One region of the Klebsiella sp. PK01 genome, then DNA from elsewhere that is predicted to be linked to it. Evidence: predicted binding sites of a transcription regulator. Region 1 holds the regulator's gene; the other holds the start of a gene.
The links. The regulator PhoB, encoded in region 1, activates phosphate uptake and scavenging genes when phosphate is short. The targets are predictions, from matches to a motif close to CTGTCATAAAACTGNCNNAT.

Region 1 (16,147 bases):
GCTCATCCGCCACCGGAATCGACGACTTGCGCGCAATATCATGCTGATGTCCATGCACGCCGCAGCTGCCGCAGCACTGGTGCATCTGCACCACCGCGCCAATCTTCGCGGCCGCAGGCGGCGCCGAGCGATAATGCCCTGGCACTTTTACCACCGGCGACCACTCCGGCAATACCGGAATTGGCGGCGGCGCCAGCGGCGAGAAATGGCCGGCCGCGTACACCACCTTGCCATCAACGATGGTCAATACCGACTCAATACCTTTGATTTCCTCTTCCGCAACGCTGAAGTAGTCTTTTGACAGCACCACCAGGTCAGCCAGTTGCCCTTTCTCAATGCGTCCTTTTTTACCCTGCTCGCTGGAGAACCACGCGCTACCGGCGGTCCATAGCTCAAGGGCGACGTCGCGCGGCAGACGGTTGTTATCATCGTACATCGCCATGCCGCCGACGGTACGCCCGGAAACCAGCCAGTACAGCGCGGTCCATGGGTTATAACTGGCGACGCGGGTCGCATCGGTACCCAGCCCTACCGGTACGTCCAGTTCCAGCATTTTCGCCACCGGCGGCGTATGTTTCACCGCCTCTTTGCCGTAGCGGTCGACAAAATACTCGCCCTGGAAGGCCATCCGGTGCTGCACCGCGATACCGCCGCCTAACGCCTTCACGCGTTCAATATTACGTTCGGTGATGGTCTCGGCGTGGTCGAAGAACCAGTGCAGTCCGTTAAATGGAATATCGCGGTTCACCTTCTCGAACACATCCAGCATTCGGCTAATCGACTCATCGTAGGTGGCATGCAGACGGAACGGCCAGCGATGTTCCACCAGATGACGAACCACCCGCTCCAGCTCATCCTCCATGCCTTGCGGCAGATCCGGCCGCGGCTGCAGGAAATCTTCAAAATCCGCCGCCGAGAAGACCAGCATTTCACCAGCGCCGTTGGCACGATAGAAATCGGTGCCCTGCCCCGGCTTCAGCATATCGGTCCAGCGCTCGAAATCGTCCAGCTCCTGCTTCGGCCGCTGGGTAAAGAGGTTGTAGGCGATACGAACGGTCATCTGCTCTTTGGCGTGCAGTTGCTCGATAATTTCGTAATCTTCCGGGTAGTTCTGGAAACCACCGCCGGCATCGATGGCGCTGGTTAATCCTAAACGGTTCAGTTCGCGCATAAACTGGCGCGTTGAGTTGACCTGCAGATCCAGCGGCAGCTTCGGTCCTTTGGCCAGCGTGGCATACAGGATCATGGCATTAGGTTTGGCGATCAGCATCCCGGTCGGGTTGCCGTTGTTATCGCGAACGATCTCGCCGCCCGCCGGGTCCGGCGTCTCTTTGGTATAGCCAACGGCTTTCAGCGCCGCGCGGTTAAGCAGCGCGCGATCGTACAGATGCAGCACGAATACCGGGGTATCAGGCGCCGCTTCATTCAGCTCTTCCAGCGTCGGCATGCGGCGTTCGGCAAACTGGAATTCGCTCCAGCCGCCGACTACCCTCACCCACTGCGGCGACGGCGTGCGATCGGCCTGATCTTTTAGCATACGCAGCGCATCCGCCAGCGATGGCACGCCTTCCCAGCGCAGCTCGAGGTTATAGTTCAGGCCGCCGCGAATCAGATGCAGGTGGGAGTCGTTAAGACCCGGGATCACCGTATGGCCTTTAAGATCGACAATTTGCGTCCCCTCGGCGGCGAACGTCATTATTCGATCGTGGCTTCCGGTCGCGAGAATTTTTCCCTCGGCGATGGCCACGGCTTCCGCCAGTGGGTTCGCGCGATCGAGCGTATGAATCTGACCGTGGGTCAGAATCAGTGTGGCAGTTTGCGACATAACACACTCCTTTAAGCTGGTTGAGCTAGTTTTTTTTCAACCAGCCGGCAAAAAGACGGGTCACGATTGGCATCCACAGCCAGACCACCAACGCGACCACCAGGGCATCGTTAATCAGATGCAGTAACAAGCTTCCCCGTAACTCCGGTAGCGCCATGCCGGTCAACCACGGCACCAGGTTGGTACTCGGGAAGATGACCAGCAGGGTTATCAGAAACTGTTTCCAGCGCAGCGGCTGGCGAATGTTGGCAGCAGGCGGGGTAAACCAGAACGCCGGTTCGGTGCGGATTTCGGTACGATCGCCATCGTTGAGATACGGCGCGATTTCCGCGACTAATTCACGACGGGTTTCCGACTGCGTCCAGGCGTAGAGATGTTCAATGGTGTCGAAGCGAATAATCACGCTCCAGAGATTTTGCCCGGCTGCCGGACGGATCACGTTGGCGCCGAGATGGCCGGGAAACTCCGCCGCAACCGGCATGATTTTCCCCAACCATGCTTCATACCGCTGGCCGTTTTGCGGATCGAGATGATGGCTGATGACCAGCGTCACTGATTTCTGTTGCGCCATTAAGTATTCCTTGCTTCAGGGAATGGCGGGATTTCCCCCGCCATCAGCCATAAATGACAATACACAAAATCATTCATGCCGCATTGAGGCGGCAAGATTGCCCTTCCCCGGGAGCTGACATCAGTCAGTGACCGGGGCGGGCAAACGAAGCCAACAAAGAGGCAGCTTGCAGGGTGAAGTGTTTTAGGCTTTACGTTCCGGCGCGCCGTGCACCATGGTATAAGCATAATCCACGCCCATACCGTAGGCGCCGCTATGTTCGCGAACCAGATCCATCACCGCGTCGTAAGTCTCTTTACGTGACCAGTCGCGCTGGTACTCCAGCAGAACCTGCTGCCAGGTCACCGGCACGGCGCCGGCCTGCACCATACGGTCGATGGCGCGCTCGTGAGCGTCAACGGAGGTACCACCGGAGGTATCGGTTACCACGTACACTTCATAACCTGCTTCCAGCGCCATCAGCGCCGGGAAAGTCAGGCACACTTCGGTCCACAGCGCGGAAATAATCAGTTTTTTACGTCCAGTGGCTTTTACCGCATTAACAAAACCGGCGTCTTCCCAGGAGTTCATAGAAGTACGTTCAATCGGTTTCACTTCAGGATGAACCGCCAGCAGTTCTGGCCAGATATAGCCGCTGAAGCTTTTGGTTTCGACAGAGGTATAAATAACCGGAACGTTAAAAATCTTACCCGCTTTGGCCAACGCGACGGTGTTATTTTTCAGCGTCTGGCGATCGATATTGGCCACACCAAAAGCCATTTGCGGCTGGTGGTCAATAAAAATAAGGGTGGAATTAGACGGATCAATCAGTTCACGAATAGACATAACACATCCTATTAATCAATTAGTTAGGAAGATAATACACTGCCGTTGTGCTGTGCTGATTGTGGCCAATAACGCATGATGAGTATAGTCAGTAATTTCTAACGAGTTATTAAAGAATTCTTTCCGTTTTAATTCACTTGAGTAAAAATAATGGCCGTTTGAATATTTAAATAAAGCTAATCAAAAAATTACGGGAAACTGTTCTAATTTATTCACTGGAATTGAACATGGCCCTTCGGTAAAACAACGTTATTATTAGACTGACGGATCGAAACTAATGCGTTTAAACCTTGATGTACTTTTGATTCTTGATGCTCTGGATAGACATGGCTCGTTCGCGCTGGCGGCCGAGTCGCTATTTAAAACCCCCGCCGCGCTGAGCTACATGATCCAAAAACTGGAAAGCGATCTAAACATCAGTCTGCTGGATCGTTCCGGACACCGGGCGAAATTTACCGATACCGGTAAAATGATGCTGGAAAAGGGGCGCCTGCTGCTCAATGCCGCCAACGATCTGGAAAAACAGGCGCAGCTGCTGAGTTCCGGCTGGGAGCGGGATCTGGCGATTGCGCTGGACGACTCTTTTCCTTTCCAGGCCCTATTGCCGCTGATTGAAAAGTTTTACGCGCAATATCCGCAAACCCGCCTCAACTTTACCCACCATACCCTGGCAGGCTCGTGGGAAGAGCTGACTCACAACGGCGCGGATATTATTCTTGGGGCGATTAACGAACCGCCGACTTCAGCGGAATGGTCGTGGAAAATGCTCGGCGCGATGGACAACGTGTTCGTTGTCGCGCCCGGCCACCCGCTGGCGGAAACGACCCAACCGCTGACCAACAAACAGCTTAGCCTGCATCGCGCGGTGGTTATTAGCGATAGCGCCCGCTACTGTCATCCATTGAACAGCAACCTGCTCGATGAGCAGGAGCAAATCCGGGTCGATGATTTCGCCACCAAAGTCGCGCTCCTGCGCGCCGGTTTGGGGTGCGGATTCCTGCCCCGCCACATCGCCCGCCCGTGGCTGGAGAGCGGTGAGTTGCTGGAGAAACCGGTGATTTCGAGCCGTGAGAAAGATATTACCTATATGGCCTGGCGTAGCGGCAATAACGGTCTGGCTCAGCGCTGGTGGCGAGAAGCTATTCTCGAAGACAGCTGTCTGAGCCAGCTCTACCGTTAACGGCTACACCAGACGCTAGCGGAAATCGCGGGCAGACTCAGCACATCATCGTGCATGTCGCCCGCGCCTTCTTTACGCTGCCACGTTTTCCCCTCCAGCAACGGCGATGCGTCGATTACCACCTCGCAGGCGTGACCGCGGTTTATCGCCACCAGCACCCGCTGCTGTTTATAAACGCGAACAAAGACCACCACGTTATCTTCCGCATAGATGACCTGGCAGCCGCCGTAGCGCAGCGCCTGATGCCCCTTACGCAAGGTGGTCATACGTTTATATAACGCCAACAAGGTTTCATCCTGCAGTGCCGGATCCCATGGGAAGGGTTTACGGCAGAAGGGATCGTTGTTGCCATCGACGCCGACTTCATCACCATAGTAAATACACGGAACGCCCGGCCAGCAGAACAGCCAGACCACCGCCAGCGGCAGTCGCGCCACATCTTTACCCAGCAAGGATTTGAAACGCGCGGTATCGTGGCTATCCAGTTGGTTAAACATCCGCAATTGCTGCTGATGCGACAGTCCGGCGCGATAGTTGTCCATCCACGCCATACAGGTCTGCGCATCGATGTGCTGCGGATCGTAGGAGATATCGGTATTAGCGAGGAACCCCCACAGCGGGAAGGTAAAACCGCGATAGTTCATCGCCGCATCTTCGGCATCAGCCTGCAGCCACTGGCGCGCATCGCCGAAATGTTCGCCGAATACAAAAGCCTCCGCCTGCTCCCGCTTCGCCGCCTGGGTGATACCGGCAATATGGCGCAGGTTGTTGCGCGCGCCGCCATCTTCGCCCAGCATATGCACCACGTCCAGCCGCCAGCCGTCCATACTCCACGGCGCTTTTAACCAGTGGCGCACCACGCTGTCTTCGCCAGCATAGATTTCATTAACCAGGCTCGATGAACGGTAGTCAAGTTTTGGCAGACTGGCGTAACCCAGCCAGTTATGCGCTACCCCGTCCGGGGAAAAATTAAACCACTCACGCCACGGTGAATCCGGCCGATGGCAGGCGCCGTTACTCGTCTGCTGGTGGCGATCGAACCACGGGTGCGAGTCACCGGTATGGTTAAACACGCCGTCGAGGATCAGCCGCATCCCTTCACGCTGCGTATTGTGGCGCAGGCGCAGCAGCGCGGCATCGCCACCGAACTGCGGATCGACACGGCGGTAATCAGCGGTATCGTATTTATGTACGCTGGGCGCGACGAATACTGGGTTGAGATACAGCGCGGTCACGCCAAGCTGCTTCAGATAAGGAAGCTTCTCGCTAATACCGTCGAGATCGCCGCCATAAAAGGTCGAACCGCCCGCCTCGCCGGTTAACGGCTCATCCCACGCTTTTAGCACAATATCCTGGCCGGCCGCATGGTGGTAATAAACCTGGTCCTGCCCGGCTTCTCGCGCCTCGCTACGGGCGAAACGGTCGGGGAAAATTTGATAAAAGACCTGATCGGCGACCCACTGCGGGCCGCTATCCGGCACATCAACCGCAAACTGCTCCAGCCGTGCGGGCGGAAAACGCTGAAAACCCTGCGGCGTAAACCACAGCTGACGGTCCGCCCACAGCAGCTTAAAGCTATAGCGGCGGCGCGGCTGGCCGTTCGTCAGGTTGATCTCCCCACGCCAGGCGACGACATCGGCGTGTGGGGATTGGCGCAGGCGCTGCATGGGCAACGACAGCTCTTCATTGTCTTCTTCCGCGCGCAGCGTAATGCGCTGCGGCATTGTTTCGCCGCTTAGCCACAATGTGATAACGAGTCGTTCCTGCTGCTCTTTAATAAAAGGAGCAACCGGCAGGTGCCAGGCCTTCAACATCATCATTCCTCTTTTTGCGTAATGGCCACACCTTGCCACAGAGAACCGGCGTATAACTCATCATCAATAGAATAATTGGGGGAGGAGAAAGGAGGAGGATGTGATTTTTCCGGGCCGCGGCAAAGCCGGACCCGGAAGAGCGGAGAATTACTGCGCCTGGGCTAACTGACGGTCGCGGCGGGTCTTAATTTTCCAGCCAACGAGCAGCAGCGCGATCCACGCAAAGCCGACGTACAGCGATATGCGGGTATCCGGATGGTAGCCGATAAGCGCGATGATAAAGACCAGGAACAGCAGGCCGACCACGGTGGTGGCCACGCCGCCCGGCACTTTAAACTTCAGCGCCTTAACCTCTTCCGGCGACAGGCGACGACGGAAAGCGATTTGCGACAGCAGGATCATAATCCACACCCACACCGTGGCGAAGGTCGCCAGCGAGGCAATCACCAGGAAGACGTTTTCCGGCATGATGTAGTTGAGATAGACCGCAAACAGCAGCGCCACGGTCATCACCAGCACCGTCACCCATGGCGTACCGCGACGCGACGTTTTGGCGAATACCTTCGGCGCGCTCCCCTGTTCGGCCATTCCGTGCAGCATACGACCAACGCCGAATACGTCGCTGTTAATCGCCGACAACGAGGCGGTTAACACCACGAAGTTCAGGATGCCGGCGGCAAAGGTAATTCCCATATGCTGGAAGGTCAACACGAACGGGCTGCCGTTAGTCCCCACCAGGTTCCAGGGATAGATAGACATAATGACGAACAGCGTCCCCACGTAGAACACCAGGATACGCATCGGCACCGAATTAATCGCCCGCGGAATGGATTTTTCCGGATCCTTCGCTTCACCGGCGGTGATACCGATAATCTCAATTCCTCCGTAGGCGAACATCACCATCTGCAGCGACATCACCATCCCCAGCCAGCCGTTACTGAAGAAGCCGCCGTTACTCCATAAGTTATGAATCCCGGTGGGCTGACCGCCGTTGCCAATACCCCAGATGATGATGCCGAAACCGGCGAGGATCATGATGATAATCGTGGCGACTTTAAAGAATGAGAACCAGAACTCCAGTTCGCCGAACACCTTCACGCTCATCAGATTGACGGCGCAGATAATCAGCACCACGCTCAGTACCCATATCCAGTGCGGCACCGTCGGGAACCAGACGCCCATATAGATACCGAAGGCGGTCACGTCGGCAATCGCGACGATCAGGATTTCAAAACAATAGGTCCAGCCGGTGATATAGCCGGCCAGCCCGCCGAGGTTCTCCTGCGCATAACGCGAGAAAGAGCTGGCGGAAGGGTTATGCACCGACATTTCGCCCAGCGCGCGCATGATGATATACGCCGCCACGCCGCCGATAATGTATGCCAACAATACGCTCGGCCCCGCCATTTTAATGGCGTCAGCCGAACCATAGAACAGGCCGGTACCAATAGCGGAACCAAGGGCCATAAAGCGAATGTGCCGGGTACTTAGCCCGCGCTTAAGCTTGTTACTACTTTCCATCGTGTTCCATGCCGTTTTTCTCGTTTGTGCTTTGCGGGGGCAAAACGCAAAAGGGAATGACCAAAAAAACAAAAAACCACGGGACCTTAAGTCCCGTGGTTAAACACCTGCGTAAAGCGTCGGTTAGTGGGCTTTTGAGACCACCGGGCTACCCGCTGCGCGATCGATGATCGCGGCCAGCACAGCCATCACCGCGGTTGGCAGCAACCATGCCAGACCTTGCGCTGCCAGCGGCAGGCTCGCGGTCCATTGCGGCAGGATATCTGCGAACGCCGATGCTTTAACACCGTCAATGATACCAAACATCAGGCTGATAAACATTGCCGGCGCGATAACGCGGGAGGAATTATGCCACCAACCGCGGGTAAAGCTTAATACCACCAGTGCGATACACGGCGGATAAATAGCGGTTAACACCGGAATCGAGATCTGAATCAGATGGCTGAGCCCCAGGTTAGAAACCGCCATGGAGAACAGGCCGAGAATAAACACCAGCGAACGATACGACAGCGGCAGATACTGCGCGAAGAACTCAGCGCAGGCGCAGGTCAGGCCAACCGCGGTGACCAGACAGGCGATAAATATCAATGCCGCCAGCAGGAAGCTGCCCGCGCCGCCGAAGGTATGCTGCACGTAGGAGTGCAGAATAGCCGCGCCGTTTGCCGACTGATCGACCAGCGTCGCGCTATCGGAACCCAGGCGGAACAGCGCCAGGTACAGCAGCGTCAGGCCCACGCCGGCCATCAGACCAGCCCAGACGGTGTAGCGAGTCAGCAATCGGGCTTCGCTAACGCCGCGGGAACGCGCGGCATTGACGATAACGATACCGAAGACCATCGCCCCCAGCGTGTCCATGGTCAGATAGCCATTGACGAAACCATTAGAGAACGGCGCGGTACGATAGGCTTCCATCGCGTCGCTAATCGGGCCAGCCGGCCAGATAACCGCGGCCACCGCGAGCACGACCAGGGCGATAATTTTCAGCGGCGCCAGGAAATTGCCGACGGTATCCAGCAGTTTGCCCGGATAGAGGGAAACCAGAATCACCAGCGCGAAATAGATAACGCTATAGATAAGCAGCGGCAGCGCGCCGTCGCCGGTCAGCGGAGCAATCCCCACTTCAAATGAAACGGTGGCGGTACGCGGGGTCGCGAACAGCGGCCCAACCGCCAGGTAGCACACCACGGCCAGCAGAATGCCCGCAACTTTGCCGATTGGCGAGCTCAGACGCTCAACGCCGCCGCCGACTTTCGCCAGCGCGACTACCGTTAGCACCGGCAAACCCACGGCGGTAATCAGGAAGCCAATGGCTGCGGTCCAGACGTGTTCGCCGGCCTGTAAGCCAACCATCGGAGGGAAGATAATGTTGCCTGCGCCAACGAACAGCGCGAAGGTCATAAAGCCCAGCGCGATGATGTCGCGAGATTTTAACTGATGGGTCATAAATTCATTACTGCCTGTGGATGTGGTGTTGTAAAAACGGAAAAATACCGTGCCTTCCTTTCGGGATGATACAGCGGCCATTGCCTGTAAACTCAGCGAGATATGCTCTCGAAGCGGCGTGGAAAAGAATTGTTTTTTGAATTACCACGCAAAAGCAGTCTTACCGGGACTGCATAGGGGGCAATTTAAACGCTTATAACGTTTTAAAGCAAGGTGGGATCGTAAAACCAGATGATTATGCTAACTATGATTTTGAACCTGGATTAATTGACCATAACGACGCAAAACGCGTGGCTAATCATGCGAACAATAAATAACCAGGCGTTCGTTTAATACGCAACGTAAAGTTGACTGCAAATGAAAATGACCAGCCGAAGCTGGTCATTGGCAAGGAAAGCTGACAAACGCCGCGTCAGGCGACATTTTTGGCAATTAAACGTTCCGGCAGCAGGAAGCTAAAGCGCGTTCCCTTCCCGACCGTACTTTCGATTTCCAGGCGGCTTTCGTGATGGCTGACCGCGTGTTTCACGATAGCCAGCCCTAAACCGCTGCCGCCGGTTTGCCGGGAGCGCGCCTTGTCGACGCGGTAGAACCGCTCGGTTAGCCGGGGTAGATGCTCAGGCGCAATGCCCGGGCCGTTATCCTCAACGCTAAACAGCGCGCCGTGCGGCGCCCGCTGCCAGACGACGCGGATCTCGGTTCCCGCTGGCGTATGGTTTACGGCGTTGTACACCAGATTGGAAATCGCGCTGCGCAACTGCTCTTCGTTACCCATCACCTGGAGCGTTTCGTCGACGCTAAAGTGCAACTGATGCTTACCCTGGCTTAGCGTTTGCGCCTCGCGCTCAACCACCCGCAGCATCATCGGGACGTCGATTTTATCGTTCATCGCCAGCACCGGCGCGGCTTCAATACGCGAGAGCGTCAGCAACTGCTTCACCAACCCTTCCATCCGCTGCGTTTGCTCACGCATGGTATGCAGGGCTTTTTCCCGCGTCGGCCCTTCCAGCACCTGCTCCTGCATCATCTCGAGATAACCCTGCAGTACGGTGAGCGGCGTGCGCAGCTCGTGGCTGACGTTGGCGAAAAAGTTACGCCGCGCGCCTTCCAACTGGTGCATTTGCGTGACATCGCGCGCCACCATCAACCACTGTTTATCGCTATAAGGCATCACGCGAATTTCCAGATGACGGGCGTTATTGAGCACCAGATTAAGGGGCTTGGTGAAATCACGGTTTTTCAGATAGTTAGCAAACTCTGGGTAGCGCAGCAGGTTGAGGATATTCTGCCCGCTATCGTCCGGCCAGCGTAGATTAAGGATTTGTTGCGCCAGGCCATTACACCAGAAGATGGCGCCCTCTTCGGTGGTCAGCACCACCGCATCGGGTAAGGATTCCGCCCCGCTGCGAAAGCGCTTGATAAGGCTTCCCAGCTCGCGGCGACGTTTTTTATTACGCATCTGCATTTGATGCAGACCATACAGCAGCGGTTCCCAACTGCCGCTTCCCGGCGGCGGCGTCATACTGCGATCGACCCACAACCACCATGACAGACGTAACAAATTCCAGAAATGCCAAATAAGCAACCCGGTCACCGCCGCCAGTAAAAACCACGGCAGATGACCGAAAAACGCCCCGAGGATCAGGGCCGGGATACAACATAAGAAAAGCTCAAGCGCCAGCCTTTTCCATGACAGCCGTTCCAGCACGGGTCACACTCCTGTCAAAATTCAGAAACGGGCGGAGAAACGATATCCCGTGCCGCGAACCGTCTGTACCATTCGGTCATGGCCGCTATGTTCCAGCGCTTTGCGCAGGCGGCGAATATGCACATCCACCGTCCGGTCTTCAACGTAAACGTTGGTTCCCCAAACGTGATTCAGCAGCTGTTCACGGCTGTATACGCGTTCCGGGTGGGTCATAAAGAAGTGTAATAATTTAAACTCGGTCGGCCCCATATCCAGCGGATTTTCACCGGTCATGACGCGATGCGAGGAAGGATCCAGGCTCAGCCCCTGCATCTCAATCACCTCTTCAACCGCCATTGGCGAAATACGCCGCATCACCGCCTTAATTCGCGCCACCAGCTCCTTCGGCGAAAACGGCTTGGTAATATAATCATCCGCGCCGGTTTCCAGACCGCGAACGCGATCTTCTTCTTCGCCGCGCGCCGTCAGCATCACCACCGGAATATCGCGGGTCATCGCTTCGCGCTTAAGCTGTTTAATAAACTGTAGCCCCGATCCGCCCGGCAACATCCAGTCGAGGAGAATCAAATCGGGCCAGGGTTCATTGAGTTGATTCACCGCACTGTCAAAATCTTCCGCCTCAACGGGCTGAAAGCCGTTTTGCTCCAGAACAAAGCAGACCATTTCGCGGATTGGAGCTTCATCTTCAACGACCAGAATTCTTCTCGCCATTATTTACCCTGTGTTTTTTAGCCATCAGTATAGAAGTGCGCGGCCATTATGCGTCAGATTTGTGACAGATTTATGAAAAAATGACCGTCTGATGAATGCGGATTTTGAATGATGACACGCACTTAACGCATCCTGTCTCGCCGTAATAGGGCAAAAGGAATACGGGCGGCAGGATCAACGTTATAATGGCCGCCTGGCTTTTATCGCAACGGAATTTTTATGCGCATCCTTCATACCTCCGACTGGCACCTCGGCCAGAACTTCTACAGCAAAAGCCGCGCGGACGAACACGCCGCCTTTCTCGACTGGCTGCTGGAACGCGCGCAGGAATACGAGGTGGATGCCATTATCGTCGCCGGCGATATTTTTGATACCGGCTCTCCGCCGAGCTACGCCCGCGAACTGTATAACCGTTTTGTCGTTCAGCTGCAGCAAACCGGCTGCCAGTTGGTGGTGCTGGCGGGCAACCACGATTCGGTGGCGACGTTAAACGAGTCGCGCGAAATACTCGCCTTCCTGAAAACCACCGTGGTCGCCAACGCCGGCCACGCGCCCTTTATCTTGCCGCGGCGCGACGGCGCGCCCGGCGCGGTCTTCTGCCCGGTGCCGTTTTTGCGCCCGCGCGAACTGGTGGTCAGCCAGGCTGGCCACTCCAGCGGCGAAAAACAGCAGCAGTTGCTCACCGCCATCAGCGACTACTATCAGCAGCAATATCAGCAGGCCTGCGATCTGCGCGGCGAACGGGCACTACCGATTATTGCCAGCGGCCACCTCACCACCGTCGGCGCCAGCAAAAGCGACGCGGTCCGTGAAATCTATATCGGTACCCTCGACGCCTTCCCGGCCAACCGCTTTCCGCCCGCCGATTACATCGCGCTCGGCCATATTCATCGCGCCCAGTTGGTTGGCGGCTGCGAGCATATTCGCTACAGCGGTTCGCCGCTGCCGCTGAGTTTTGATGAAACCGGAAAAAACAAAAGCGTTAATCTGGTCTCATTCAGGGAGGGCAAGCTCAGCGAGGTGACGCCGCTGCCGGTGCCGATCACCCAGCCGCTGGCGGTACTGAAAGGCGATTTCGCCAGCATCACCGAACAGCTTCAGCAGTGGCAGGATAGCGCGCAGCAGCCGCCGGTCTGGCTGGATATCGAAATCACCAGCGATGAATATCTGCACGATATCCAAAGAAAAATTCAGCAGCAGACCGAATCGCTGCCGGTGGAAGTGCTGCTGGTGCGCCGCAGTCGCGCCCAGCGTGAACGCATTCTGGCCGGCGTTCAGCGAGAAACGCTGAGCGAACTGCAGGTGGAAGAGGTGTTTGCCCGCCGCCTGGCGCTGGAAACTCTTGATGCTCCACAGCAACTGCGGCTGGAGCAACTGTTTACGGAAACGCTGCATAGCCTGAACGGTGAGGAACACCTGTGAGAATCCTGAGCCTACGTCTGAAAAACCTTAACTCGCTGAAAGGCGAATGGAAAATCGACTTTACCGCTGAACCATTCGCCAGCAATGGGTTATTCGCGATTACCGGGCCGACCGGCGCCGGGAAAACCACCCTGTTAGATGCCATCTGTCTCGCGCTGTACCACGAAACGCCGCGCCTGAGCAGCGTATCGCAATCGCAAAACGATCTGATGACCCGCGACACCGCCGAGTGCCTGGCGGAAGTTGAATTTGAGGTCCGGGGCACCGCCTATCGCGCCTTCTGGAGCCAGAACCGCGCCCGCAACCAGCCGGATGGCAATCTACAGGCGCCGCGCGTTGAGCTGGCGCGCTGCGACGACGGTAAAATTCTTGCCGACAAGGTCAAAGACAAACTGGAGCTGACGGCATCAATTACCGGCCTCGACTATGGGCGCTTTACCCGTTCAATGCTGCTTTCGCAGGGACAATTCGCCGCTTTCCTCAATGCCAAACCGAAAGAGCGCGCCGAGCTGCTGGAAGAGCTGACCGGGACTGAAATTTACGGGCAAATTTCCGCGCAGGTCTTTGAAAAACATAAACTCGCCCGCATTGAGCTGGAAAAGCTGCAGGCGCAGGCCTCCGGCGTCGTACTGTTAAATGATGAGCAGCAGCAGGCGTTACAGCAAAGTTTGCAAGTACTTACTGCTGAAGAACAGCAGCAGCTTGCCGAACAGACCCGCCAGCAAAATGCCCTACAGTGGCTACGCCGCCGTCAGGAGCTAAACGCGGAAGCCACCCAGGCGCAGGCCGCTTTACAGCAGGCGTTACTGGCGCAGGAAGCCGCCGCGCCGCAGCTGGCGGCGCTACAAACCGCGCAGCCGGCAGAGCAACTGCGACCATTATGGTCGCGGCTGCAGGAACACAGTACCGCGCTGGCGCAAACCCGCCGTCAGGTTGAGGAAGTAAATACTCGCTTACAGGACAGCCTGCGCCGTCGCGCCGGGATCCGCCTGGCAGCCCAACAACGTCTGGCTCAACTAGAATCCAGCCAGCAATCGTTGCATGAGTGGCTTAAAGCGCACGAGCGATTCCTGCAGTGGAGTACGGCGCTGGCAGGCTGGAAAGCCACCTTCCAGCAGCTTAACCGCGACGCTCAGCAAGAGTTGACGCTACAGCAGCGCCTGCAGGATGCCAGCCGTAAGCTCGGCGAATTGCCGGCCACCGCGCTAACCCTCGACGCGCAGCAGGTCAGCCGCGAGCTGGCACAGCATGCCGCCGCCCGCCCGCTGCGCCAGCAGCTCTCAACCCTCCATCGCCAGCTGCAGCCGCTGTTCCTGCGTCTGCAGCAGCTACAGAGCGCGGAAAACGCCTCACAGCAGGAAAAAGAGAAGCTTGAAGCCGCGCTACAACAGCGCCGCCAGGCGTGGAAGGAAAAAAATCAACAGCTCAGCGATGTAAAAGCCATCTGCGAACTGGAAGCGCGTATCGCCGGGCTGGAAGCCGAGCGCGCCCGCCTGCAGCCAGGCGCGCCTTGTCCACTGTGCGGTTCCGAACATCATCCGGCGGTGGCGGAATACCAGGCGCTGGTGCCCGGCATCAACCAAACCCGCCGCGACGCGCTGGATCGGGAAGTGCGACAGCTGGCGGAAGAAGGCGCGCAGCTGCGCGGCCAGCTTGAAGCGTTGCTTAAACAACAGCAAAAAGACGCTGACGAGAAAACATCGCTTCTGCAGCAGGAGCAAGCGCTCACCTCTCAATGGCAAGCCACCCTCGCGGAATTAGCGATCGCGCTAACGCCGCAGGATGATATTGCCGGCTGGCTTGATAGCCAACAGCAGCATGAACAGCAGCTGTATCAGCATCAACAACGACTGGCCTGGCAGGCGCAACAGCAGGAGAGCCAGCAGCAGCTCCAGCAGTTACAGCAGGATCTCGAACAGCGCCGTCGCGCGCTGCAGGCGGAACTGGAGGTTTATTCCCTGGCGCTTCCGCCTGCCGCGGAGGCTAACGACTGGCTGGCCCAGCGCGAAGCCGAGACCCACAGCTGGCAGGCGAAACAAAATGAAGCCGCCGCGCTGCAGGAGCAACGCCAGCAGCTAACGCCGCTGCTTGAGACGCTGCCCGAGTCAACGGAAACCGTCGTTCCCGCGCCGCTGGAGGGCTGGCGGCAGGTGCATGATGATTGCCTGGCGCTACAGAGCCAGTGGCAAACGCTGGGCCAGCAGGAAAGCCAGCAGCAGGCGCAGGTGAAGGAAAGCGAAAAGCAGTTTACCGCCGCGCTGGCCGCCAGCCCGTTTGCCGACCAAACGGCCTTTCTTGCCGCTTTGCTTGACGAGGCTAGCCGCCAGCGGCTGGAACAACTCAAGCAGACGCTGGAAAAAGAAGTTCAGCAGAACCAAACGCTGGCCCTGCGGGCGCAGGCGTCGCTTGAACGCCATCAGCAACAGCCGCCCGGCGATATTGATATCAACCAGCCGCTGGAGCAGCGAGAGAATAGGCTGGAGCAACTGGCGCGCCAGTTGCGGGAAAACAGCGCCCGTCAGGGTGAGATCCGCCAGCAGTTGAAGCAAAACAGCGATAACCAACAGCGCCAGCAATCATTACGCCAGCAGATGGAACAAGCAGCGCAGCAGGTCGAAGACTGGGCCTGGCTGAATGCGCTCATTGGTTCAAAAGAGGGCGATAAGTTCCGTAAATTCGCCCAGGGGCTGACGCTGGATAATCTGGTGTGGCTGGCTAACCAGCAGCTCAACCGCCTGCATGGTCGCTACTTGCTGCAACGCAAAGCCAGCGAGGCGCTGGAGCTGGAAGTGGTGGACACCTGGCAGGCCGACGCGGTGCGCGATACCCGCACGCTTTCCGGCGGCGAAAGCTTCCTTGTGAGCCTCGCGCTGGCGCTGGCGCTATCTGACCTGGTGAGCCATAAGACGCGAATTGATTCGCTCTTCCTTGATGAAGGATTCGGCACCCTGGATAGCGAAACGCTGGATACCGCGCTGGATGCGCTCGACGCGCTTAACGCCAGCGGCAAAGTTATTGGCGTGATTAGCCACGTCGAGGCGATGAAAGAACGCATCCCGGTGCAGATTAAAGTGAAAAAGATAAACGGTCTGGGATACAGCCGGTTGGAGAAAGCGTTTGCGGTGGA
Region 2 (16,147 bases), on a different contig from region 1:
GTCACCCCGAATATCGGGCCGCTGAAGGTCTGGGAATTCGATAGTAAAGAGGGCTGGCGCTGCCTGCCTGATGCGCAAACGCGCGCCAAAGAGACTGACGCGCGCCTGATGCGCTTTACCAGCTTACCGGTAGAAAAAGTATTCTCCCTCAACTGACCGGTTTAGCCGGCCATCATGATGCAAAGGAGCACTCATGTCTGATACGTTGAAAGTTGTTACGTTACTCGGAAGTCTGCGCAAAGGTTCTTTTAATGCCATGGTTGCGCGTACGCTGCCAGGCATTGCGCCTGCGGGCATGGAAATCTCCGCGCTGCCGTCGATCGGCGATATCCCGCTGTACGATGCCGATATCCAACAGGAAGAGGGGTTCCCGCAGAGCGTGCAGGAGATCGCGAAACAAATCCGCGAAGCGGACGGCGTGGTGATCGTTACCCCGGAATATAACTACTCGGTACCCGGCGGCCTGAAGAACGCCATCGACTGGCTCTCACGTCTACCGGAACAGCCGCTGGCCGGTAAGCCGGTGCTGATCCAGACCAGCTCAATGGGCGCTATCGGCGGGGCCCGCTGCCAGTATCATCTGCGCCAGATTCTGGTCTTCCTCGATGCGATGGTCATGAACAAGCCGGAGTTTATGGGCGGCGTGATTCAGAATAAAGTCGATCCGCAGGCGGGTGAAGTGGTCGATCAGAGCACGCTGGACCATCTGCGCGGCCAGCTGACCGCCTTTGGCGATTATATTCAGCGGGTTAAAGCATAAAAAAGCCCGGCAGCGATGCCGGGCCATTTCATCATGCGTGCGGATCAATGCGCATCGATAAAGACAATTTTCAGCACGAACAGCAGCGAAACGATAATCACGCACGGGCTGAGTTCACGCAGACGGCCAGTGCCAATCTTCATCACGCAGTAGGAAATAAAGCCCAGGGCGATACCTTCGGTGATCGAGAAGCTGAACGGCATCATCACCGCGGTGATAAACGCCGGTACCGCTTCCGTCAGGTCATCCCACTTCACGCGCGCCAGACTTGAGGTCATCAGCACGCCAACGTAAATCAGCGCCCCGGCGGCGGCGTAGGCCGGAACCATCCCCGCCAGCGGCGACAGGAAGATGACCAGCAGGAACAGGATACCCACGACAACGGCGGTCAGGCCGGTACGCCCGCCAACCGAAACGCCGGAGGAGGATTCGATATAAGCCGTAACCGAAGAGGTGCCAATAAAGGAGCCGGCGACGGACGACACGCTATCAACGAACAGCGCCTGCTTCATGCGCGGGAATTTACCCTGCGCATCCGCCAGCCCGGCTTTATCGGTGACGCCAATCAGGGTGCCGGAGGAGTCGAACAGGTTAACCAGCATGAACGAGAAGATCACGCCCGCCAGGCCAAGGTTCAACGAACCGGCCAGATCGACCTGACCCACAACCGAGGTTACGCTCGGCGGCGCGGAGACGATGCCGGTATAGTGCACATCGCCGAGCATCCAGCCCAACAGGGTGGTGACCACGATGGAGACCAGCACGGCGGCATGAATATTACGCGATGCCAGGATAGCGATAATAAAGAATCCGAGCACGCCCAGCAGCACGCTGTGGGAGGTCAGGTTACCGATGCTGACCAGCGTGTCCTGGTTCGCCACGATAACGCCAGCGTTCTTCAGGCCCATCATGCCGATAAACAACCCGATACCGCTGGTAATGCCCACGCGCAGGCTCACCGGGATATTGGCAATCATCCAGTAGCGTACGCGGAAGAGGGTCAGCAGCAGCAGGCCAACGGCGCCCCAGAAAATCGCGCCCATCCCCACCTGCCACGGCAGGCCCATCGCCTGAACCACCACGAAGGCAAAGAAGGCATTCAGACCCATCGCTGGCGCCAGCGCCACCGGCAGATTCGCGAACAGCCCCATCAGGATGCTGCCGAAGGCCGCGATCAGACAGGTGGTCACAAAGACAGCGCTGGTATCCATACCCGCCACGCCAAGAATTTGTGGGTTCACGAAGACGATGTAGACCATCGTCAGGAACGTGGTGAAACCGGCGATCGCTTCAGTGCGCACCGTGGTGCCGTGCTCGCGCAGTTTAAATACGCGCTCCAGCAGACCCTGGCCAGAAGACTGGCTGGTTTGTTGTTGACTCATTATCGGTTTCCGAACGTAAAAGGAGGGAAAATTCGAGGCTATCCTATACCAAATTACGGCACCAGGCGCGGTTGTATGGTAATTTTTTTCATTTATTTTGCTTATACGGCAACGATTGCGTCGCGGCATTGAGCATTACGAAAACGTTAAACTTGTTAAACTGGAAAGAGTATGACCCAACCACAAGCAGTATTTTTCGATTGTGACGGCACGCTGGTCGACAGCGAGGTGATTTGCTCACGCGCCTATGTTCACATGTTTCAGGAATTCGGTATTACGCTGGATTTAGCCGAAATTTTTAAGCGCTTCAAGGGCGTTAAGCTGTACGAGATTATCGACACCATCAACGCTGAATATGGCGTTAACCTGCAGAAAGAGACTCTGGAGCCGGTGTATCGCGCCGAAGTCGCCCGTCTGTTCGATAGCGAGCTGGAGGTCATCCCCGGCGCCGCTGCGCTGCTGGACGCGGTGAAGATCCCGATGTGCGTGGTGTCGAATGGCCCGGTCAGTAAAATGCAGCATTCGCTCGGTAGAACACAGATGCTGCACCACTTCCCCGACCGGCTGTACAGCGGTTACGACATTCAGCGCTGGAAACCCGACCCGGCGCTGATGTTCCATGCGGCAGAGGCCATGCAGGTACAAGTCGAAAACTGTATTCTGGTCGATGATTCCAGCGCGGGAGCCCAATCGGGGATCGCCGCGGGTATGGAAGTCTTTTACTTCTGCGCCGACCCGCACAACCAACCGATCGATCATCCAAAGGTAACGACCTTCACCGATTTAGCTGAGCTGCCGGCATTGTGGAGAGCGCGTGGCTGGGATATTACTCGTTAAGACCCGGCGTCGCTACGCTCGGCCGGGCTACGGTTGATCACAACGGTAGCCCCGCTGGCCAGCGGCTTTTTAGTGCTGCAATTCCGCCGCTGCTGCTTTATCCGCAATAATCACCAACGAAGGGTGCAATTTGAGCACCGATGCCGGCACCTGTTCGCTGACCGGGCCTTCCACCACCTGCTTTAGCGCTTGCGCTTTCGCCGCGCCGCTGACAATCAGCAGCAGGTTTTTTGCCGCCATCACGCTTTTCGGCCCCATGGTGACATAGCTATCCGGCACCACGTTGAAATCGCCCCCCATCTCACCGTTCGCGACAATGCCAATCAGATCCCCCTGAATCGGCACTTCGACCGTCTCATCATGAAAGCGCGTGGTGTTCGGCAGGTTGCCGCAAAAATGGCCGTCGGCGCCCAGCCCCAGCACGACCAGGTCAAGACCGCCGGCCTCTTCGAGGCGGCGATCGTGTTGAGCCGCGTTCTCCAGCGTCAATTTATGGATGTTCTCTTCTTTGATTTGCGCTGGAGTAAAAAACAGCTGGCGCAGGTTGGAAATCGTCACCCCTTCACGCTGCTGGCCGCGAAAAGGAATCTCATCAAAGTTGTAATAGTGCACCCGATCATAGAATGATTTCCCTTTGATGGCGGCCACCAAATGCTCATACATACGCTTCGGCGTACTCCCCGCCGTCACCGCCAGATTCATTCGTCGCGGCATCGTGATATAGCCTAAAAGATGATGGCAGGCGACCAGGCTCATCTCTTCATAATCTTCCGTCACAATCAATTTCATCTCATCTTCCTTTACTGGTTGAGACAGGGGGCGCCATGCCCCCTGACGGTTATTTAAAGAGCTTTTGCACAAACTCGGCATAGGCCGGACGCCAGACGTCCATTTCATGATTCAGGCCAGGATAAGAGTGGTAATCAAATTTGACCTTCTGCTTTTCCAGTTCGCTTTTCAGGCCGGCAATATCTTTGCCAGTGACGGCGTCTTTTTCGCCAACCACCAGCGTAAAGTTACGCAGTTGCTTATTGATGGCGTCAGGGTTATTCAACTGCGCCTCCACGCCAGCGTCGGGAACCGTGGTTGTCGTAACCCCGCTTAAGGTGGCAAGCCACCCGAAGCTCTCAAGATGGTTCATCCCGGACACCAGCGCCTGGTAACCGCCCTGCGACAGCCCCGCCAGCGCCCGGCCGTCGGCATCTTTACGCACGTTAAATCGGGAATCGATCAGCGGAATGATGTCGTGCATCAGTTCGTTGTCTGCGGCTTTCGCATTGAGTGGATAGAAGTTTTTACGCCGCTCCTGCGGCGGGAAGTTTTCCGCGATCGCTTGAGGAATATCGGTTTCGGTATCCGGCACCACCACCAGCATCGGCTTGATTTTGCCCTCCGCCAGCAGATTATCCATCATTTGCGGGATGCGTCCCTGGTCGATGGCCGACAGACCGCTATCGCCAAAACCGTGGTAGAAATAGAGCACCGGCAAAGGCTCGCCGCTGCCGTTATAGCCCGGTGGCGTCCAGACGTAGACGCGACGCTCTGACTTAAGCGCCGTCGAATGGTAGGTGACGGTACGCAGATCGCCGTGCGGGACCGCCCGATCGTCAAGAATGCTGCCGGGCACCAGGATCAGGCTGGTATTCACCTGGCGTTGCGGTTTCTGGTAGCGACTGCCGGTATCGACGGAACGAAAACCGTCCACATCGAAGTAGTACTCATAAAGATTGGCGGCCAGGCGATCGCTTTTCCACGTCCATACGCCCTGGGTGTCTTTGGTCATGTCATGAGAGACAAAGGTATCCGGCGTCGACCCCGTGACGACGGAAACGCGCCTGGCATCGGGGGCAAATAACCGGAAAGTCACGCTGTTATCCGTATTCACCTGAGTAATATATTGGCTGACAGGAATAGCGGCATCAGGCATCGTCGGCAGCGGTGCGGCGTGCGCCGTAAATAATGTGGCGCCAGCCAGCGCCAGGGCGAAGTAAATTGCATGTCGTTTCATTTTGATTCCTTTTTACGTTTTTATTAGCAGGCGCTTGCGGCCTTACCACCAAATTTCGGCCTGCGCGCCGAGTGCGAACTGGTCGTTCTTGCCATCTTCAAAAACCGCGGTGGTATTGTTAGCAGCCTTATCCAGATCGATATCTTCAGCTTTAATATAAGTCGCATAAAAACGGATTTCCGGGCGCGAGGTCAGCATACTGGTATTGACTTTGAAGGTATGGAATAAGGTGGTCTTATAACCGGATTCGTTATATTTCTTCCCCGTCACATCTTTGTTCTGCTGTTTGAAGTAGCCCAATTCAACGCCGGTCTGATTATATTTATTCCAGATATATGCCGGACGGACCACGGCGCGAATAGATTCAAAATCTGAATGGGCGCCGGTTTCATAGCTATAAACGTCATTACCAAATGAGTAGACGGTTGCATTCGCCATAATGACATCATCGCGCAGATAGGTTTCCCCCTGCGAGGTTAAGCGCACGGCGGTGCCGTTGGTATGATCGCCATAATAGCGCCCATTATTGGTGGTATATGGGCTCGAACCGGCATAGCGCGAGAAGCTGCTGGCGATAGAGTTGTTCGCCAGTAATAATGAGAACTCGTTAAAGCCGCCGTTATCAAATTTCTGCGTTAATGAGGTCCCCACCATCCAGGTATCTTTCCATTGGTAGTAACCTTCATTCCCCTCTTTATATTTCTCTGATGAGCTTTGATTGGCGGCGACATAGCGCCCGCTCACCATCAGCGAGGCTTTATCCCACAGCGGAATATCTTTGTAACGCACATCCAGGGTATTGGTATTAATTTGCTGCTTATTAGTCAAAGAGCGGTCATAGTCATCGATGTCTTCGCGCACCAGCGCGATATCAAATTTACCGGCGCCCACCTTCCAGTTTTCAAGCCCCACGCCGGCCGCCGCATCGGTTCTTTGCGTTTTCCAGTCCAGCATCTGGATCTCGATTTTCGGCGCGCCGTGCTTACCGACCCAGAAATCCGCTTCCGGGGCAAACGGCAGAAAGCCTTTAGTGTTGACGTACATATCCGAGAACTGAAGGTAGTTTTCGCCGCCGGCATTGTCGCCAAACCAGCCGGTAGAATACTGCTGACCCACGTTGCCATCGAGCATCACGATGGCATCCACACGTTTGTCGCCCTCCTGAAAAACGCGCTGTTTAAGCTGTAAATCAAACCAGCCGGAATACTCGTTACCCAAACGGCCAAGCGAGCCGATGGCCCACGATTTTGGCGAACCGTGCGAGGCGGTCCCCCAGCCAGAACGGTAATAGCCGTTATAGCTAAAGCCGATTTCATCTTTTACAAACTTGCTAAAATCTTTCAGCGTCATGGCGCTATAGGTTGGCTCGCCGCCCTGCGCCGGCTGTTCATTTTTGACCAGTACCGCATCCGGCTTAGCGGCCGCTTGGGTCGCCGTGGGCGCTTTCGCACTCTGGCTCTTCTGGCTATTTACCGATTGCGACCAGGCGGCCCAGACCTGGTTCCTTTTTTTCTCCAGATCCTGATATTTCTTGAGTTCTTTTTGCGTGTCCTGAAGCGCTTTTTCCAGAAGCTCCAGCCGTTGTTCAACCGTAAGTTGCCCGGCAATAAGATTTGTTGAATAAGAAAGCGGCGCCAGCAAAACCATCGCCGAAGCGATCATATTTCTTCTAATCATAATAATCCCTTATATAAGCATTGGCGTAAATGAAACACGTAATGAATAAATAGCGTTATGTTTTTAATAAACTGCATTAATACCATTCCACATAACTGCAGCTTTTATTTCCCTGCCGAATAAGTGGCAAAAAAAAACCTGAAGGAGACCATCTGCATTAACAGATAATCCTCTTCAGGTTTTGCCCGCTCATTGCGGTAACAACCCTTATCACCAACCGTTCAGCGTCTAAAACAAAAAAACCTGACATCGCCGCCTGGGGCAATATCAGGTTTTGCCTGCTGTCGCAGTAACAATCCATTTGACCTTCTGAGCAGCAACGCCCGGTCAGTGGGAAAGATTGTTACGCGATAAAATTTAAAACTCAAATAGCCAGAGTATTAATTGTGACGATAATCGCAGCAATATGTCAGCGATGCAGACAATCATTGTTGATTCTGATTATTCCCTTTACCAGAATCAACCATCATGATCTTTACTCTTTCGGATCTTTACCCGCGAGCAGTTTATCCAGTTCGTCGCCGCCTACGTGACGGAAATCCTGGCCTTTGACGAAGTAGAAAATATATTCGCAAATATTCTGACAGCGATCGCCAATACGCTCGATGGAACGCGCGCAGAACAGCGCGGTCAGGACGCTCGGAATGGTGCGTGAGTCTTCCATCATGTAGGTCATCAGCTGGCGCACGATGCCTTCATATTCCTGGTCGACTTTCTTATCTTCACGATAGATGCGTACCGCCTCATCAAGATCCATACGCGCAAAGGCATCCAGCACGTCATGCAGCATCTGGACGGTATGGCGGCCCAGCGACTCCAGGCTCACCAGCAGCGGCTGGTGCTGCTGGGAAAACTTCTCCAGCGCGGTGCGGCAGATTTTATCCGCTACGTCGCCAATACGTTCCAGCTCGGCGATAGTCTTGATGATCGCCATCACCAGGCGCAGGTCGCTGGCGGTCGGCTGACGTTTAGCGATGATGCGCACGCAGGCCTCGTCGATCGCCACTTCCATCATATTGACCTGCTTGTCGCCGTCGATTACGCGCTTCGCCAGATCGCTGTCCTGATTATGCATCGCGGTGATCGCATCAGAAAGCTGCTGCTCCACCAGCCCACCCATGGTCATCACCTGGGTGCGAATGTACTCCAGCTCTGCGTTGAACTGGCCGGAAATATGTTTATTAAGATTTAAGTTATCCATGATGTCTCCTGATTGCCCATCGGGTTAGCACCTGAAAGCAGAAGGGCAATCAACCGTAGCGGCCAGTAATATAATCTTCAGTTTGCTTCTTAGCGGGCTTGGTAAACAGATCGTCCGTGTTGCTGAATTCAATCAGCTCGCCGAGATACATAAATGCCGTATGGTCGGAACAACGCGCAGCCTGCTGCATGTTGTGGGTAACGATAACGACGGTGTAATCCTGCTTCAGCTCGGTGATAAGTTCCTCGATGCGCCCGGTGGAGATCGGGTCCAGCGCTGAGCAAGGTTCATCGAGCAGCAGCACTTCCGGGCGAATCGCGATACCGCGGGCGATACACAGACGCTGCTGCTGACCACCGGAGAGAGAATACCCGCTCTGGTGCAGTTTATCTTTGGTTTCATTCCATAATGCGGCTTTGGTCAACGCCCACTGCACGCGCTCGTCCATATCGGCTCGCGACAGCTTCTCAAACAGGCGCACGCCGAAGGCGATGTTGTCGTAGATGGACATCGGAAACGGCGTCGGCTTCTGGAATACCATCCCCACCTTCGCGCGCAGCAGCGCGATATCCTGGGTATTGGTGAGAATATTGTCGCCATCCAGCAGAATTTCGCCTTCCGCACGCTGCTCCGGGTACAGCTCAAACATCTTGTTGAACGTACGCAGCAGAGTGGATTTACCGCATCCTGACGGGCCGATAAACGCCGTCACCTGGTTCTTAGCGATATCCAGGTTGATGTTCTTCAGGGCATGGAATTTGCCGTAGTAGAAGTTCAGGTCACGAACTGAAATTTTACCCGGATTCGCGTTCACCATACTCATCTCAATCTCTTCCTCATTCGGCGCCGCTTAGGCCGCGCCGCAAAAATTAACCGTGTTTCTTCTTCGCGAAGACAACGCGCGCCAGAATATTCAGCAGCAAGACGCACAGGGTAATAATCAATACCCCGGCCCATGCCAGTTGCTGCCATTCCGCGAACGGACTCATGGCAAATTTAAAAATGGTCACCGGCAGGTTGGCGATCGGCTGCATCATATCGGTGCTCCAGAACTGGTTGGAGAGCGCGGTGAACAGCAGCGGCGCCGTCTCCCCGGCGATACGGGCAATGGCCAGCAGGATACCGGTCATAATGCCGGATACCGACGCCTTAAGGGTGATCGCGGAAATCATCTTCCATTTCGGCGTCCCCAGCGCATAGGCTGCTTCACGCAGGCTATCCGGCACCAGCTTCAGCATGTTTTCAGTGGTACGAATCACGATGGGCACCTGCAGCAGCGCCAGCGCGATAACGCCCGCCCAGCCGGAGAAATGCTGCATCTGCGCCACCACGATGGTGTAGACAAACAGACCCACGACGATAGACGGCGCGGAAAGCAGAATATCGTTGATAAAGCGGATGATTTCCGCCAGTACCGACTTACGGCCATATTCCGCCAGATAGATACCGGCCATGATACCCAGCGGCGTACCAAAGACGGTCGCCCACAGGATCAGCAGGCCGCTGCCCGCCAGGGCGTTCGCCAGACCGCCGCCCGCGGTATTCGGCGGCGGCGTCATTTCGGTAAACAGCGCCAGGCTCATGCCGTCGATGCCACGCGTGATGGTCGACATCAGGATCCAGATAAGCCAGAAGAGGCCGAATGCCATGGTCGCCATCGACAGGGTCAGGGCGATGCGGTTCTTCAGGCGGCGCTTAGCCTGCATCTTGCGACGGGATTCCGCCAGTTCGGCGGTGGTTTGCAATTCGATCGTTGCCATTAGCGTGCCCCCTCGTTCTTAGCGAGACGCATAATCATGAACTTCGACGCGGCCAGAACGATAAAGGTGATAACGAACAGGATCAGGCCCAGTTCCATCAGCGCCGCTACGTGCAGGCCGCTTTCCGCTTCCGCGAATTCATTGGCCAGCGCCGAGGTAATACTGTTGCCCGGCATATACAGCGAAGCGCTGTCGAGCTGATAGGTGTTGCCGATGATAAAGGTGACCGCCATGGTTTCGCCCAGCGCGCGCCCCAGACCAAGCATGACGCCGCCAATCACCCCGTTTTTAGTAAACGGCAGCACGATGCGCCAAATCACCTCCCACGTGGTGCAGCCGATCCCATAAGCGGACTCTTTCATCATCACCGGCGTCTGCTCGAAGACGTCACGCATTACCGCGGCGATATAAGGAATGATCATGATGGCCAGAATGACGCCGGCCGCCAGGATGCCGATACCGAACGCCGGGCCGGCAAACAGCGCGCCGACAAAGGGGATCGTCGACAGGACGTTGCCGACTGGTTCCTGGAAGTAAGTCGCAAACAGCGGGGCAAAAATAAACAGGCCCCACATGCCGTATACGATACTTGGGATCGCCGCCAGCAGCTCAATAGCGATACCCAGCGGGCGTTTTAGCCAGGCTGGGGAGAGTTCAGTCAGGAACAGCGCGATGCCGAAGCTCACCGGAACGGCGATCAACAACGCGATAATGGAGGTAACCAGAGTCCCGTAAATCGGTACCAGCGCACCGAAGATCTCATTCGGCGCATCCCACTCTTTGGTCCACAAAAAGGAAAAGCCAAATTTCTGAATACTTGGCCATGAAGAGATGATGAGGGAAACGATGATGCCACCCAGCATCAATAGCACAATCAGCGCAGCCAGTTTTACCAGCGCGCTGAAGATCATGTCACCCTTTTTCCCCGGAGGGTTGAATGCCGGCTTGCTTGCAGCCATAGGTTACTCTTTAAGTTCGGGCCCAAAAAGCCAGCATTTTACTGAGCTTACGGGCAAAGGTAATGCTATACCCGAAATAATTCGAGCTGCAGGAAGCTAGCCGGCAGCTCGACATTCCGCGGGTATTAGTACAGCGCTTTACCGCTGCTGTCTTTCACGTTGGTTTTCCATGCGGCGCGAACCTGCTCAACCACGCTGTCCGGCAGGCTGGCGTAATCCAGCGCATTCGCTTCTTTGCCGCCGTTTTTATATGCCCAGTCGAAGAACTTCAGCACTTCCGCGGTATTCTCCGGCTTATTGGAGGCCTTGTGGACGAGGATGAAAGTGGTTGAGGTGATCGGCCATGCATTTTCACCTTTCTGGTTAGTCAGGTCCTGAGCGAAGGACTTGCTCCAGTCGATACCTTTCGCCGCATTAGCGAAGTTATCTTCCGTCGGGCTGACCGGCTTGCCGTCAGCGGACAGCAGTTTGGTGTAAGCCAGGTTATTCTGCTTAGCGTAAGCATACTCGACGTAGCCGATCGCGCCCGGCAGACGCTGAACGAAGGCCGCGATACCGTCGTTGCCTTTACCGCCCAGACCGGTCGGCCAGTTTACGGTAGATCCTGCGCCAATTTTAGATTTCCACTCTTCGTTCACTTTCGCCAGATAGCTGGTGAAGACGAATGAAGTACCGGAACCATCCGCGCGGCGAACCACAGCGATGTTCTGAGCCGGTAGCTTCAGGCCAGGGTTGAGTTTAGCGATCGCTTCGTCATCCCATTTTTTGATTTTGCCCAGGTAGATGTCGCCGAGGGTTTTACCATCCAGCACCAGCTCGCCGGATTTAACGCCCGGCAGGTTAACCGCCAGCACCACGCCGCCGATCACGGTCGGGAACTGGAACAGGCCTTCCTGCGCCAGTTTGTCATCAGCCAGAGGAGCATCAGAAGCACCGAAATCCACGGTGTTGGCAATAATCTGTTTAACGCCGCCAGAGGAACCAATACCCTGGTAGTTAACTTTATTGCTCGTTTCTTTCTGATAGGTATCAGCCCATTTGGCATACACCGGAGCAGGGAAAGTTGCACCTGCGCCAGTCAGGCTTGCTGCTGCGAAAGCAGAGAAAGCGCTCATCGATAAGGTCGCGGCGACAACTGTTGCGACGGTGGTACGCATAACGTTCATAATGTCTCCTGCTGGGATTCGTAAACCGTTGTTTCGAAGCTATGGTGAGCAAAATAGGACAAACAGGTGACAGTAAAATGTACGAATTATGACAGTTTTATGACACACCAGGGGAAAGTAAGAAAACCTAAAATAAAATTAATAATATCAATTAATTACATTTTTATCTTTTGGTCATATGACAGGAAGATTTTGCTTTTATTACATGATTATGGATAACGTAAAATCACCTGGCAACGTTGAGATGTTGGGCAACCATAGCAAGCCTGATCGTACGGCGATAAAGCGTAAACAGGGTAAAAGCCGTTCCATTCATCAATCTACGGCCTAACCAGAGTACGGCTATCTCACACATAAAAAGAATGACCTTATTGGCAGCAATAGCTTCATCTGCGATGACGGCAAGCGCCAGCACTATACAAAAAACAAACAAATTGGCGAGATATAGGTACATAAAAATACGTAATCCAACAGCATGACCTCGACCTACTAACCCTGCAGCTACGCTAGTTATAACAATAACCCCTAAGAGCAGCGGAAAGTAGAAAGCCAGAAAACGGGGCGGAGTAAGTTGGAGACTCTGCAATATAAAAGCCGCATTAACTGAAAAAATAACAATTAATATCAAATAAATACAAGCAGGAACTAGCGGAGAAGGTGATAAGCGTTGCCCATGAGACAAGCTCATCATATCTGTTGTTGTATGCTGCGCGATCTCATCTCTATCTCTTCGCTTGATAAGTTGATCGATTTCCACACCATGCTTGAGAAGCGCTAAGAAATTATTACCACATAAGTTTTTCATTTTAGAATCGCCACTGAGTAAAATTTAATGGTTTTTTATAAGCAATGGCGTAACTCTATCCACAAACACACTATCAACCGTTGATAGCGGATAAAAAAATCCGGCATCCCTTTGCAGAAATACCGGATTATAGCGTCACTCAAAAGAGTGTCGGTCCGTACAGCCTGATTACTCTACGGTCACCGATTTCGCCAGGTTACGCGGCTGGTCAACGTCGGTGCCTTTGATCAGCGCAACGTGATAAGCCAGCAGCTGCAGCGGCACGGTGTAGAAGATCGGCGCAATCACCTCTTCGACATGCGGCATCTCGATGATGTGCATGTTGTCGCTGCCGCTGAAACCGGCGTCTCCATCGGCGAAGACGTACAGTTCACCGCCGCGGGCGCGAACTTCTTCAATATTGGATTTCAGTTTTTCCAACAGTTCGTTGTTCGGCGCCACCACGATAACCGGCATTTCGGCATCAATCAGCGCCAGCGGGCCATGTTTCAGCTCGCCCGCCGCATAAGCTTCAGCATGAATATAGGAGATCTCTTTCAGCTTCAGCGCCCCTTCCAGCGCGATCGGGTACTGATCGCCGCGGCCAAGGAACAGCGCGTGCTGCTTATCGGAGAAACGTTCCGCCAGCTGTTCGATGCGCTTATCCTGCGACAGCATCTGCTCGATACGGTTCGGCAGCGCCTGCAGGCCATGCACGATATCCTGCTCGATAGCCGCATCCTGGCCCTTGAGACGCGCCAGTTTCGCCACCAGCATCAACAGCACGGTCAGCTGAGTGGTAAAGGCCTTGGTCGATGCCACGCCGATTTCGGTACCGGCTTTGGTCATCAACGCCAGATCGGACTCGCGCACCAGCGAGGAGCCCGGAACGTTGCAGATGGCCAACGAACCCAGATAGCCAAGCTCTTTAGAGAGGCGCAGCGCCGCCAGGGTATCCGCCGTCTCACCGGACTGGGATAGGGTGATCATCAGGCTGTTGCGGCGCACCGCGGATTTGCGGTAGCGGAATTCGGAAGCAATCTCGACATCGCACGGCACACCGGCTAACGCTTCGAACCAGTAACGGGAGACCATCCCGGAGTTATACGAGGTTCCGCAGGCAACAATCTGGATATGCTCAACCTGCGACAGCAGCGCGTTGGCATTCGGCCCCAGTTCGCTGAGATCGACCTCGCCATGGCTGATACGCCCGGTCAGGGTGTTCTTAATCGCGTTCGGCTGTTCGTAAATCTCTTTCTGCATATAGTGGCGATAAATCCCCTTATCACCGGCGTCATACTGCAGATTAGATTCGATCTCCTGGCGATTCACTTCCGCGCCGGATTTATCGAAAATAACCACCGTACGACGGGTAACTTCGGCAATATCGCCCTCTTCGAGGAAGATAAAGCGGCGGGTCACCGGCAGCAGCGCCAGCTGGTCAGAAGCGATAAAGTTTTCGCCCATGCCCAGGCCAATGACCAGCGGGCTACCGGAGCGTGCCGCCAGCAGCGTCCCCGGATCGCGGGTATCCATGATCACCGTACCATAGGCGCCGCGCAGCTGCGGGATTGCGCGCAGTACGGCCTCACGCAAGGTGCCGCCCTGTTCCAGCTCCCAGTGCACCAGATGCGCGATAACTTCGGTATCGGTTTCGGAGACGAAGACATAGCCGCGAGACTGCAGCAGGGCGCGCAGCGGCTCATGGTTCTCGATGATCCCGTTATGGACCACCGCAATATGTTCAGAAACATGCGGATGCGCATTGCTCTCAGACGGCTCGCCGTGCGTCGCCCAGCGGGTATGGGCAATCCCGGTACCGCCGTGTAACGGTTGCTCTTCTACCGCCTGAGCCAGCATCTGAACTTTACCGAGACGACGAACGCGGGTCATATGACCTTCGTTATCGACCACAGCCAGACCAGCAGAGTCATAGCCACGGTATTCCAGACGACGTAAACCTTCGAGAAGGATTTCAGCAATATCACGCTGCGCGACTGCGCCAACAATTCCACACATAGTTAAATTTCCTGATAATGGCGATATGCCATGCGTTGTCGCTGACCTGTATTTGCCCTTTACGGGCGCCCCGAGCCTTGTAGAGAGTGGGGTTATTTTTATGGTACTGCCTGCGGATGGGGACCTATATTGATCCTCTCATCCTGGTTCGCCGGGCGAACTCTCACCCGGCGACAATCTAAAAACTACTTTTTCTTTACCGGACGCTGCCAGCCCTGTTTGTGGACCTGCGGCACGCGACTTAGCACTAGTTCGTTGTCAGCAATATTACGCGTGACGGTGGTGCCCGCGGCAATCGTCACGCCGTTACCGACGCTGACCGGCGCGACCAGTTGCGTATCAGAACCGACAAACACGTCATCGCCGATGATCGTTTTATGCTTATTTGCGCCATCATAGTTACAGGTGATGGTACCTGCGCCGATATTAACGTTGTCGCCAATTTCAGCGTCGCCGAGGTAGGAGAGGTGTCCTGCCTTCGAACCTTTGCCCAGACGGGCTTTCTTCATTTCGACAAAGTTGCCAACGTGAGCGCCTTCCAGCAGTTCAGCCCCCGGACGCAGACGCGCAAACGGGCCGATGGTGCAGGCAGCCTGCAGTTGCGCATCTTCAACCACGCTATACGGGCTGATTTCGCAGTCATCACCGATGACGCTGTCTTTGATGACGCAGCCGGCGCCGATCTTCACGCGATCGCCCAGCACAACATGACCTTGCAGAATAACGTTAGTATCAATTTCGACATCGCGCCCGTGTTTCAGCACGCCGCGCAGATCGAAACGCGCCGGATCGCGCAGCATCACGCCCGCCAGCAGCAGTTTTTCTGCCTGCTCTGACTGATATACTCGTTCCAGACGCGAAAGTTGCAGACGGTTGTTCACCCCTTCAACTTCGCTCAGACGCTGTGGATGCACCGCAACGATCTCATGACCTTCCTGATGAGCCATCGCGATAATATCGGTGATGTAGTATTCGCCCTGGGCGTTATTGTTAGTGAGCTTCGCCAACCAGCGTTTCAGGTCCGCGCCGTTAGCAACCAGAATCCCGGTATTGATCTCCTGAATCTGGCGCTGTGCTTCGCTGGCGTCTTTATGCTCAACGATGCCTGTTACCTGGCCATTTTCACGCGTGATGCGCCCATAACCGGTTGGATCATCCAGCTTCACCGTTAACAGGCCAATGCCGCCCTGCGGTTTTGCGGCGCGCAGGCGCTGTAGCGTTTCAACCGAAATCAGCGGCACATCGCCATAGAGCATCAAGATATCTTCATCATCATTGAAGAACGGCGCCGCCTGCTGCATCGCATGGCCGGTACCGAGCTGCTCTGCTTGCAGCACCCAGTTGAGGTTATCTTCATGCAGCGTTTGACGCAGCAGATCGCCGCCGTGGCCGTACACCAGGTGTACCGCGGCAGCGCCTAAATCTTTAGCCGCATCAATGACGTGCTGAACCATTGGCTTCCCGGCCAGAGTATGCAGCACCTTAGGAAGATCGGAATACATGCGGGTCCCTTTGCCTGCGGCAAGGATAACCACGCTCATCGCACTGTTTGACATACGCATCCTGACAGCTGTTAGAACGAAAAGTAAAAGCC

Region 2: a site for PhoB is predicted at 11,837-11,856, ahead of pstS (phosphate ABC transporter substrate-binding protein PstS). Genes of this name have one in related genera too.

What each region holds. Positions count from the first base shown of each region.
Region 1 is NZ_JBYEZM010000004.1:141,989-158,135, reverse strand. Features, by position in the region: gene AC22LX_RS13965 (amidohydrolase) at 1-1,825, opposite strand, end outside; gene AC22LX_RS13960 (antibiotic biosynthesis monooxygenase) at 1,851-2,396, opposite strand; gene AC22LX_RS13955 (hydrolase) at 2,580-3,221, opposite strand; gene AC22LX_RS13950 (LysR family transcriptional regulator) at 3,499-4,401, shown strand; gene malZ (maltodextrin glucosidase) at 4,398-6,215, opposite strand; gene proY (proline-specific permease ProY) at 6,363-7,736, opposite strand; gene brnQ (branched-chain amino acid transporter carrier protein BrnQ) at 7,860-9,179, opposite strand; gene phoR (phosphate regulon sensor histidine kinase PhoR) at 9,592-10,887, opposite strand; gene phoB (phosphate response regulator transcription factor PhoB) at 10,909-11,598, opposite strand; gene sbcD (exonuclease subunit SbcD) at 11,818-13,020, shown strand; gene sbcC (exonuclease subunit SbcC) at 13,017-16,147, shown strand, end outside.
Region 2 is NZ_JBYEZM010000005.1:29,919-46,065, reverse strand. Features, by position in the region: gene AC22LX_RS16490 (4'-phosphopantetheinyl transferase family protein) at 1-156, shown strand, start outside; gene AC22LX_RS16485 (NADPH-dependent FMN reductase) at 194-760, shown strand; gene AC22LX_RS16480 (NCS2 family permease) at 805-2,142, opposite strand; gene yieH (6-phosphogluconate phosphatase) at 2,314-2,979, shown strand; gene AC22LX_RS16470 (glucosamine-6-phosphate deaminase) at 3,049-3,768, opposite strand; gene AC22LX_RS16465 (alpha/beta hydrolase-fold protein) at 3,818-4,987, opposite strand; gene AC22LX_RS16460 (carbohydrate porin) at 5,030-6,664, opposite strand; gene phoU (phosphate signaling complex protein PhoU) at 7,140-7,865, opposite strand; gene pstB (phosphate ABC transporter ATP-binding protein PstB) at 7,915-8,688, opposite strand; gene pstA (phosphate ABC transporter permease PstA) at 8,735-9,625, opposite strand; gene pstC (phosphate ABC transporter permease PstC) at 9,625-10,584, opposite strand; gene pstS (phosphate ABC transporter substrate-binding protein PstS) at 10,710-11,750, opposite strand; gene AC22LX_RS16430 (hypothetical protein) at 11,977-12,555, opposite strand; gene glmS (glutamine--fructose-6-phosphate transaminase (isomerizing)) at 12,724-14,553, opposite strand; gene glmU (bifunctional UDP-N-acetylglucosamine diphosphorylase/glucosamine-1-phosphate N-acetyltransferase GlmU) at 14,739-16,109, opposite strand.